DNA from 2 places in the Streptomyces noursei ATCC 11455 genome. Region 1 is predicted to be linked to the other one. Evidence: predicted binding sites of a transcription regulator. Region 1 holds the regulator's gene; the other holds the start of a gene.

Region 1 (3,401 bases):
AGGCGTACCGCAAGCTCGCCCGCGAGTTCCACCCGGACGCCAACAAGGGCGACGCCAAGGCCGAGGAGCGCTTCAAGGAGATCTCCGAGGCCAACGACGTGCTCGGCGACGCCAAGCGCCGCAAGGAGTACGACGAGGCCCGCGCGCTGTTCGGCAACGGCGGCTTCCGGCCGGGCCCCGGCGGAGGCGGGAACTTCAACTTCGACCTCGGCGACCTCTTCGGAGGCGCGGGGGGCGCCGGGGGTTCCGGCGGCTTCGGCGGCGGGCTCGGGGACGTCTTCGGCGGCCTGTTCAACCGCGGTGGTTCCGGCACCCGTACGCAGCCGCGCCGCGGCCAGGACATCGAGTCCGAGGTGACGCTCAGCTTCACCGAGGCGGTCGACGGGGCCACGGTCCCGCTGCGGATGTCCAGCCAGGCGCCCTGCAAGGCGTGTTCCGGCACCGGCGACAAAAACGGTACGCCTCGGGTCTGCCCGACCTGTGTCGGCACCGGACAGGTCAGCCGGGGCGCGGGCGGTGGCTTCTCGCTCACCGACCCGTGCGCCGACTGCAAGGGCCGTGGCCTGATCGCCCAGGACGCCTGCGAGGTCTGCAAGGGCAGCGGGCGGGCCTCCAGCGCCCGCACGATGCAGGTCCGCATCCCCGCGGGCGTCTCGGACGGGCAGCGCATCCGGCTGCGCGGCAAGGGCGCACCGGGCGAGCACGGCGGCCCGGCCGGCGATCTGTACGTGGTCGTCCACGTGGGCGCCCACCCGGTCTTCGGCCGCAAGGGCGACAACCTCACCGTCACGGTGCCGGTCACCTTCCCGGAGGCCGCGCTCGGCGGCGAGGTCAAGGTGCCGACGCTGGGCGGCCCGCCGGTCACGCTGAAACTGCCGGCCGGCACTCCCAACGGACGCACGATGCGGGCCCGTGGCAAGGGCGCGACCCGCAAGGACGGCACCCGAGGTGATCTGCTGGTCACCATAGAGGTGGTCGTTCCCAAGGACCTCGGCGACAAGGCGAAGGAAGCGCTGGAGTCCTATCGCGAGGCGACCGCGGGCCCGGACCCGCGGGCGGAGCTTTTCCAGGCCGCGAAGGGAGAATGAGATGGACAGCCGGGGCGGGCAGCGTCGTAACCCCTATGAACTGACCGACGAATCGCCGGTGTACGTCATCTCCGTCGCGGCCCAGCTCTCCGGCCTGCATCCACAGACCCTGCGGCAGTACGACCGCCTGGGCCTGGTCTCGCCCGACCGCACGGCCGGGCGGGGCCGCCGCTACTCCGCCCGCGACATCGAACTGCTGCGCACCGTCCAGCAGTTGTCGCAGGAGGAGGGCATCAACCTCGCCGGCATCAAGCGCATCATCGAGCTGGAGAACCAGGTCGCGGCCCTCCAGCAGCGGGTCGCCGAGCTGCAGGGCGCCCTGGAGGGCGCGGCCAGCGCGATGCGGCAGCGGGAGGCCGCGGTGCACGCCTCCTACCGCCGCGACCTGGTGCCGTATCAGGACGTGCAGCAGAGCAGTGCGCTGGTGGTCTGGCGGCCCAAGCGGTCGTCGGAGTGAGGCCGTGGTCCACGCGACGAAGGGCCGGGGTGGGTACACCACCCCGGCCCTTCGTGTGTGTCCGGCGTCCCCGCGGTCAGCGTCGTCCGCCTGCGGTCAGCAGCCGTTGTACCCGGCCGTCGGCATCGACAGCCGCCGGTGCACCCGCGACTTCATCGCCAGGGTGTAGACCGGCTCGTCCAGGTCGGCGGTCTCCAGTCGGACTCCCGCTGCCGCGCACCGCGCGGTGAACTCGTCGGTGCCGTCGATCGCGTACTCCAGCGCCCGCCGGTTGGGCGTGACGAACACGTCGACCAGGCCCTCTTCGACGTCGTGCCACAGTGCGCTGTGGTCGGCGCGCAGCTGGTGCAGGCTGAGCTGGCAGGTCAGACGGTAGTCACGGGCTGCCACCCACTGTTTGCACATGGCGTGCTGGCTGCGGTCATCGACCAGGAACGGATCCTCGTCCAGCTCGGACAGCGGCATCAGACAGGCGATCGCCGTCACTCGGACCGAGTTCATCGTGCCCTCCGGGGCGTGGCGACTGTGGGGGCGACGATACCCCCGCCGAGGGCCCGGGGTGGAGGGGCTGCGCCGGGCGGCGAGGCGTATCCGCAGGCGTGGCAGATCTTCCAGCCGTCCTGGTTCACGGCCAACTGGCCGCCGCACCGGGGGCAGTTCTCGGCGTACGGCCGGGGCCGGATCGTCCGCTTCCGCCGCGGCGGACGGCGCGGAACGGTCGTCGTGCTGCCTAATGCCGACGCCATGCGGCCTCCAGCTGCCGTCTTTTTGCCCGGGACAGGTCCGATGCCGCTCGTCGATGTGCGGAGGTGTTCGGTTCCTGCCGTTCCTGAGTACCAGGTGGGCGCCCGACGGTGGATCTGGAGCATCCGGTTTCGGCCAGGTCCAGACCTTGTCGGGGCGGCGGGGCGGCCTCAGGCCCGGCCGAGGGCCTTGGTCACCGCGATCTCGATCATGACGCGGTCGGGGTTGGGCTCCGGGGTTCGGCCGTACCGCTCGGCGTACCGGCGCACCGCGTCGGCCACCGTCTCGGCGTCCGTCCGCACCCGGGCGAGGCCCTCCAGGGTCGCCCAGCGACCGCGGTCCACCTGGCACACCGCCACCCGCGCCCCGCCGGGGCCGGCGGCGAGGATGTTCTTGACCTTGGTGCTGTCCTTGCGGGTGATGATCCGCGCGATCCGCTGCCCGGCGTCGTAGGTCACGCCGACCGGGACGACGTGCGGGGTGCCGTCGGCCCGCAGGGTCGTGAGGGTCGGCATCTGGTACTCGCCCCAGAAGGCGAGGTACTCGGGGGACAGCGCGCTCAGGTCGTGGGCCATGGGGGCCAGGGTAGTGGGGGCCGGAGGCCGGCCCCGCTGGTCAGAGGAATTCGCCGGTGTCGAGGTCGAAGGAGAAGGGGGCGGGGAGGGGGAGGGGTTTGCCGAAGGGGACGGTGGTGTGGCTCATGTAGTCCTCGTCGGAAGCCTCGCTGAACAGTGTCATGGTGGACTTGCCGCGGTCGGCGAGCAGGTGGAGCGGGATGCCGGCGCGGGCGTAGCAGTGGCGCTTGTCCACGCGGTCGCGGTCGGCCTGGCGCGAGGTCACTTCGATGACCAGGGCGACGCCGTCGCTGGGCATCCAGGACTCGGCGCCGCGGAACAAGTCCAAGTCGACCGGCGCGAACGTGGCGTCGGGAATCGCATAGTTCTTGGGGCACTGGCCGCCGCGGGGCAACAGCAGTCCCTTGGCGCCGGAGACGTCCATGTCGGTCCCCGCGTTGCGCAGGACCTGCCTGACCAGCCGACTGAAGAATCGCTCGTGGTCCCCATCCGGCGGCGGTGTCACAACAATCTCCCCCTCGACGAGCTCGGCCCGGA
Region 2 (3,401 bases), 1.5 Mb from region 1:
CGCGCAACGCCGTGCCTCGTACGAAGGTTGAGGGCTGTGAGGGATATCACTCACACAGCTGACTCATGGGTTGGCCGGGCACAGTGGAACGCGGACGGTGCGCGGGGCGGCGGAAGGGGCCTGGAATGGCGAGTGCGGTGGAGACGGCCGGCGGCGCGCCGGCCGGGGACGGTGCGGCGCCGGACGACGGTGCGCCGGTCCTCCTCGCCGGGCTGCCCCGGCAGCGCGGCGGCGCGGGCGCGCCGGCCGCGCACACCGCCGCCCCGGTCCCCGCCGCCCGCCGCCCCTGGACGGGCCTGCGCCCCTGGCGGCTGCTCCCCACCCCGACCGGCACCCCCTTCACGTTCGGTTACGCGCTGCTGCTCGTGGCCACCTCGCTCTTCGCCGAGCACGGCAACCCCTCCGTGGTCTCCGCACTGCTCCAGGGCTCCAGAACCGACGTGGTCCACCTCGCCCAGGCGCCGCTGCTGGTGCTGGTCGCCAGCGCGCTGTGGATCGCCGGCGGGCTGACCTCGGGGTACGCCATCGCCTTCCTCTTCGTGCTGACCGCTCTGGAGCGGCGGATCGGCGGGGTGCGCAGCGCGGTGGTGTTCTTCGGCGGGCATGCGCTGGCCACCCTCGCCACCGAGGTGCCGATCGGCTTCTCGGTCGCCGCCGGCGGGCTGCCGGACAGCTCCCTGCACCGCCTCGACTACGGGATCAGCTTCGGCGTGATGGCCTGCCTCGGGGCGCTCACCGGGCTGCTGCCCGCCTGGGCGCGCTGGCCGCTGCTGGCCGCCGGCGGCTATCAGGCGGTGAGCGGCCTGCTCACCTACATCGACCCGATGACCGACTGGGGTCATCTGCTCTCGCTCGCCCTGGGTGTCGCCGCCTGGCCGCTGCTGCGCAGCTGGCAGGCGCGGCGGGCCGGGCCCGCGCCGCTGCCGGGGGACCTGGGCCATCCGGCGTTCCGGACGCCCGGCCTGCCGCGGACGTCCTGATCCCCGGCGCCGCCCGGCGCTCGGGCCGCCCGGCCCGCCGCGGGTCACGGACGCCCGCCGCGGGTCACGGACAATGGGACTCCTCGCGGGCGCTCGGAGGGAGGGCGCCCGCCGGCCGTAGGAGCAGAGAAGAACCGTGTCGCACGAGTCCCGCCGCCCCGCCCAGGACCGCACGTCCGACCCGGCGCACGCCCCGGACGCCGCCCGGTTGCCGCTGCTCTCCGACTGCGGGAACTGCTTCGGCCTGTGCTGTGTGGCGCTGCCGTTCGCGCGCTCGGCGGACTTCGCCCTCGACAAGGAGGCCGGGCGGCCCTGTCCGAACCTCCAGGCCGACTTCCGCTGCGGCGTCCACCAGGATCTGCGGCAGCGCGGCTTCTCCGGCTGCACGGTCTTCGAGTGCTTCGGCGCCGGCCAGAAGATCTCCCAGGTCACCTTCCAGGGGCAGGACTGGCGGACCGCGCCGGAGACCGCCCGGCCGATGTTCGACGCGTTCGCCGTGATGCGCCAGCTGCACGAACTGCTCTGGTACCTGACCCAGGCGGTGGCACTGCCCCCGTCCGGTGCGAGCACCGGCTCCACCGGAGCGGCCAGCGCCGCGCTGCCTGCCGCGCTGCGGGACGAGCTGCGGGCGGCCCTGGAGAAGACCGAGCGGCTGACCCTGGGCACCGCGGAGGAGCTGGCCGGGCTGGACGTGCCCGCCCACCGGGCCGAGGCCAACACCCTGCTGCTGCGGGTCAGCGAGCTGGTCCGGGCGAAGGTCCCGGGCCGGAAGAAGGACCGGCGCGGCGCGGACCTGATGGGGGCGAGGCTCAAGGGCGCGGACCTCAAGGGCGCCAACCTGCGCGGCGCCTATCTCATCGCCGCCGACCTGCGGGGCGCCGACCTGCGCTCCGCGGACATGATCGGCGCCGACCTCCGGGACGCCGATCTGCGCGGCGCCGACCTCACCGGCAGCATCTTCCTGACGCAGGCCCAGGTGAACGCCGCCCGGGGCGACGCGACCACCAGGCTGCCGCGCGGGCTGCGCCGCCCCGCCCACTGGTAGCGGCGCCCGCTCGCCCTCGGCCTGGCCCACCGCCCCTGGCCCGTAACGGAGTTGCCGCCGCCTGATCGCTCACAGCGAACACGTGCGGGGGAACAACGGCAGGGCTTCCAGCATTGAGTGGGTAAAGCTCAACTTGCTTGCCGAAGGGGAGATCATGACTGCTGAGTCCGCTCGGTCGACGGAGTCCACACCGCTCACCCTGCCCGTGCTGCCCCTCGACGACGAGGTCGTCCTGCCCGGCATGGTGGTGCCCCTGGACCTGTCCGACGCCGAGGTGCGCGCCGCCGTGGAGGCCGCCCAGGCCGCCGCGTCATCGGGCAGCAAGCCCCGTGTGCTGCTGGTGCCGCGGATCGACGGGACGTACGCGGCGATCGGCACGCTCGGGCGGATCGAGCAGGTCGGACGGCTGTCCGACGGCGATCCCGGGGCCCTGATCCGGGGGCTGGGCCGGGTGCGGATCGGCTCCGGCACCACCGGGCCGGGCGCCGCGCTCTGGGTGGAGGGGACCACCGTCGAGGAGAAGGTCCCGGACCCCCTCCCCGGAGCGATCGCCGAACTCGTCACGGAATACAAGGCACTGGCCACCAGCTGGCTGCGCAAGCGCGGCGCCTGGCAGGTCGTGGACCGGGTTGCCGGCATCGACGACGTCCCCACGCTCGCCGACAACGCCGGCTACCTGCCGTTCCTGACGGGCGAGCAGAAGCTCCAGCTGCTGGAGACCACCGACCCGGTCGCCCGGCTGAAGTACGCCGCCGAGGCGCTCCGCTCCCACCTGGCCGAGCAGGACATCGCCGAGTCCATCGCCAAGGACGTCCAGGAGGGCGTAGAGGCGCAGCAGCGGGAGTTCCTGCTGCGCCGGCAGCTGGACGCGGTCCGCAAGGAACTGCGCGAGCTGAACGGCGAGAACTCCAAGGACCCGGGCGAGGAGTCCGACGACTACCGCGCCCGCGTGGAGGCCGCCGACCTGCCGGAGAAGGTCCGCGAGGCGGCCCTGAAGGAGGTCGACAAGCTGGAGCGGGCCAGCGACCAGAGCCCGGAGGGCAGCTGGATCAGGACCTGGCTCGACACCGTCCTGGAACTCCCCTGGAGCGAGCGGACCGAGGACGCCTACGACATCGCGGGCGCCCGGGAGGTCCTGGACGCCGACCACGCGGGCCTGGAGGACGTCAAGGAGCGGATCACCGAGTACCTGGCCGTGCGCAAGCGGCGCGCCGAGCGGGGGCTCGGGCTCGTCGGCGGGCCGTCGAAGGGGGCGTCGCGCGGCGGTTCCGGCGAGGGCGGCGGCGGGCGACGGGCGGGCGGCGCGGTGCTGGCGCTGGTCGGGCCGCCGGGCGTCGGAAAGACCTCGCTCGGGGAATCCGTGGCGCGGGCCATGG

The links. The regulator HspR, encoded in region 1, represses chaperone genes until heat shock. The targets are predictions, from matches to a motif close to TTGAGNNNNNNNNNCTCAA.
Region 2: lon (endopeptidase La) is a predicted target of HspR. The motif match lies at 2,139-2,157, and genes of this name have one in related genera.

The regions. Positions count from the first base shown of each region.
Region 1 covers NZ_CP011533.1:4,990,669-4,994,069, forward strand. The annotation lists gene dnaJ (molecular chaperone DnaJ) at 1-1,088, shown strand, start outside; gene SNOUR_RS21110 (heat shock protein transcriptional repressor HspR) at 1,090-1,545, shown strand; gene SNOUR_RS21115 (hypothetical protein) at 1,642-2,046, opposite strand; gene SNOUR_RS21120 (pyridoxamine 5'-phosphate oxidase family protein) at 2,460-2,864, opposite strand; gene SNOUR_RS21125 (Uma2 family endonuclease) at 2,905-3,401, opposite strand, start outside.
Region 2 covers NZ_CP011533.1:3,470,041-3,473,441, reverse strand. The annotation lists gene SNOUR_RS14330 (rhomboid-like protein) at 126-980, shown strand; gene SNOUR_RS14325 (pentapeptide repeat-containing protein) at 1,117-2,025, shown strand; gene lon (endopeptidase La) at 2,180-3,401, shown strand, end outside.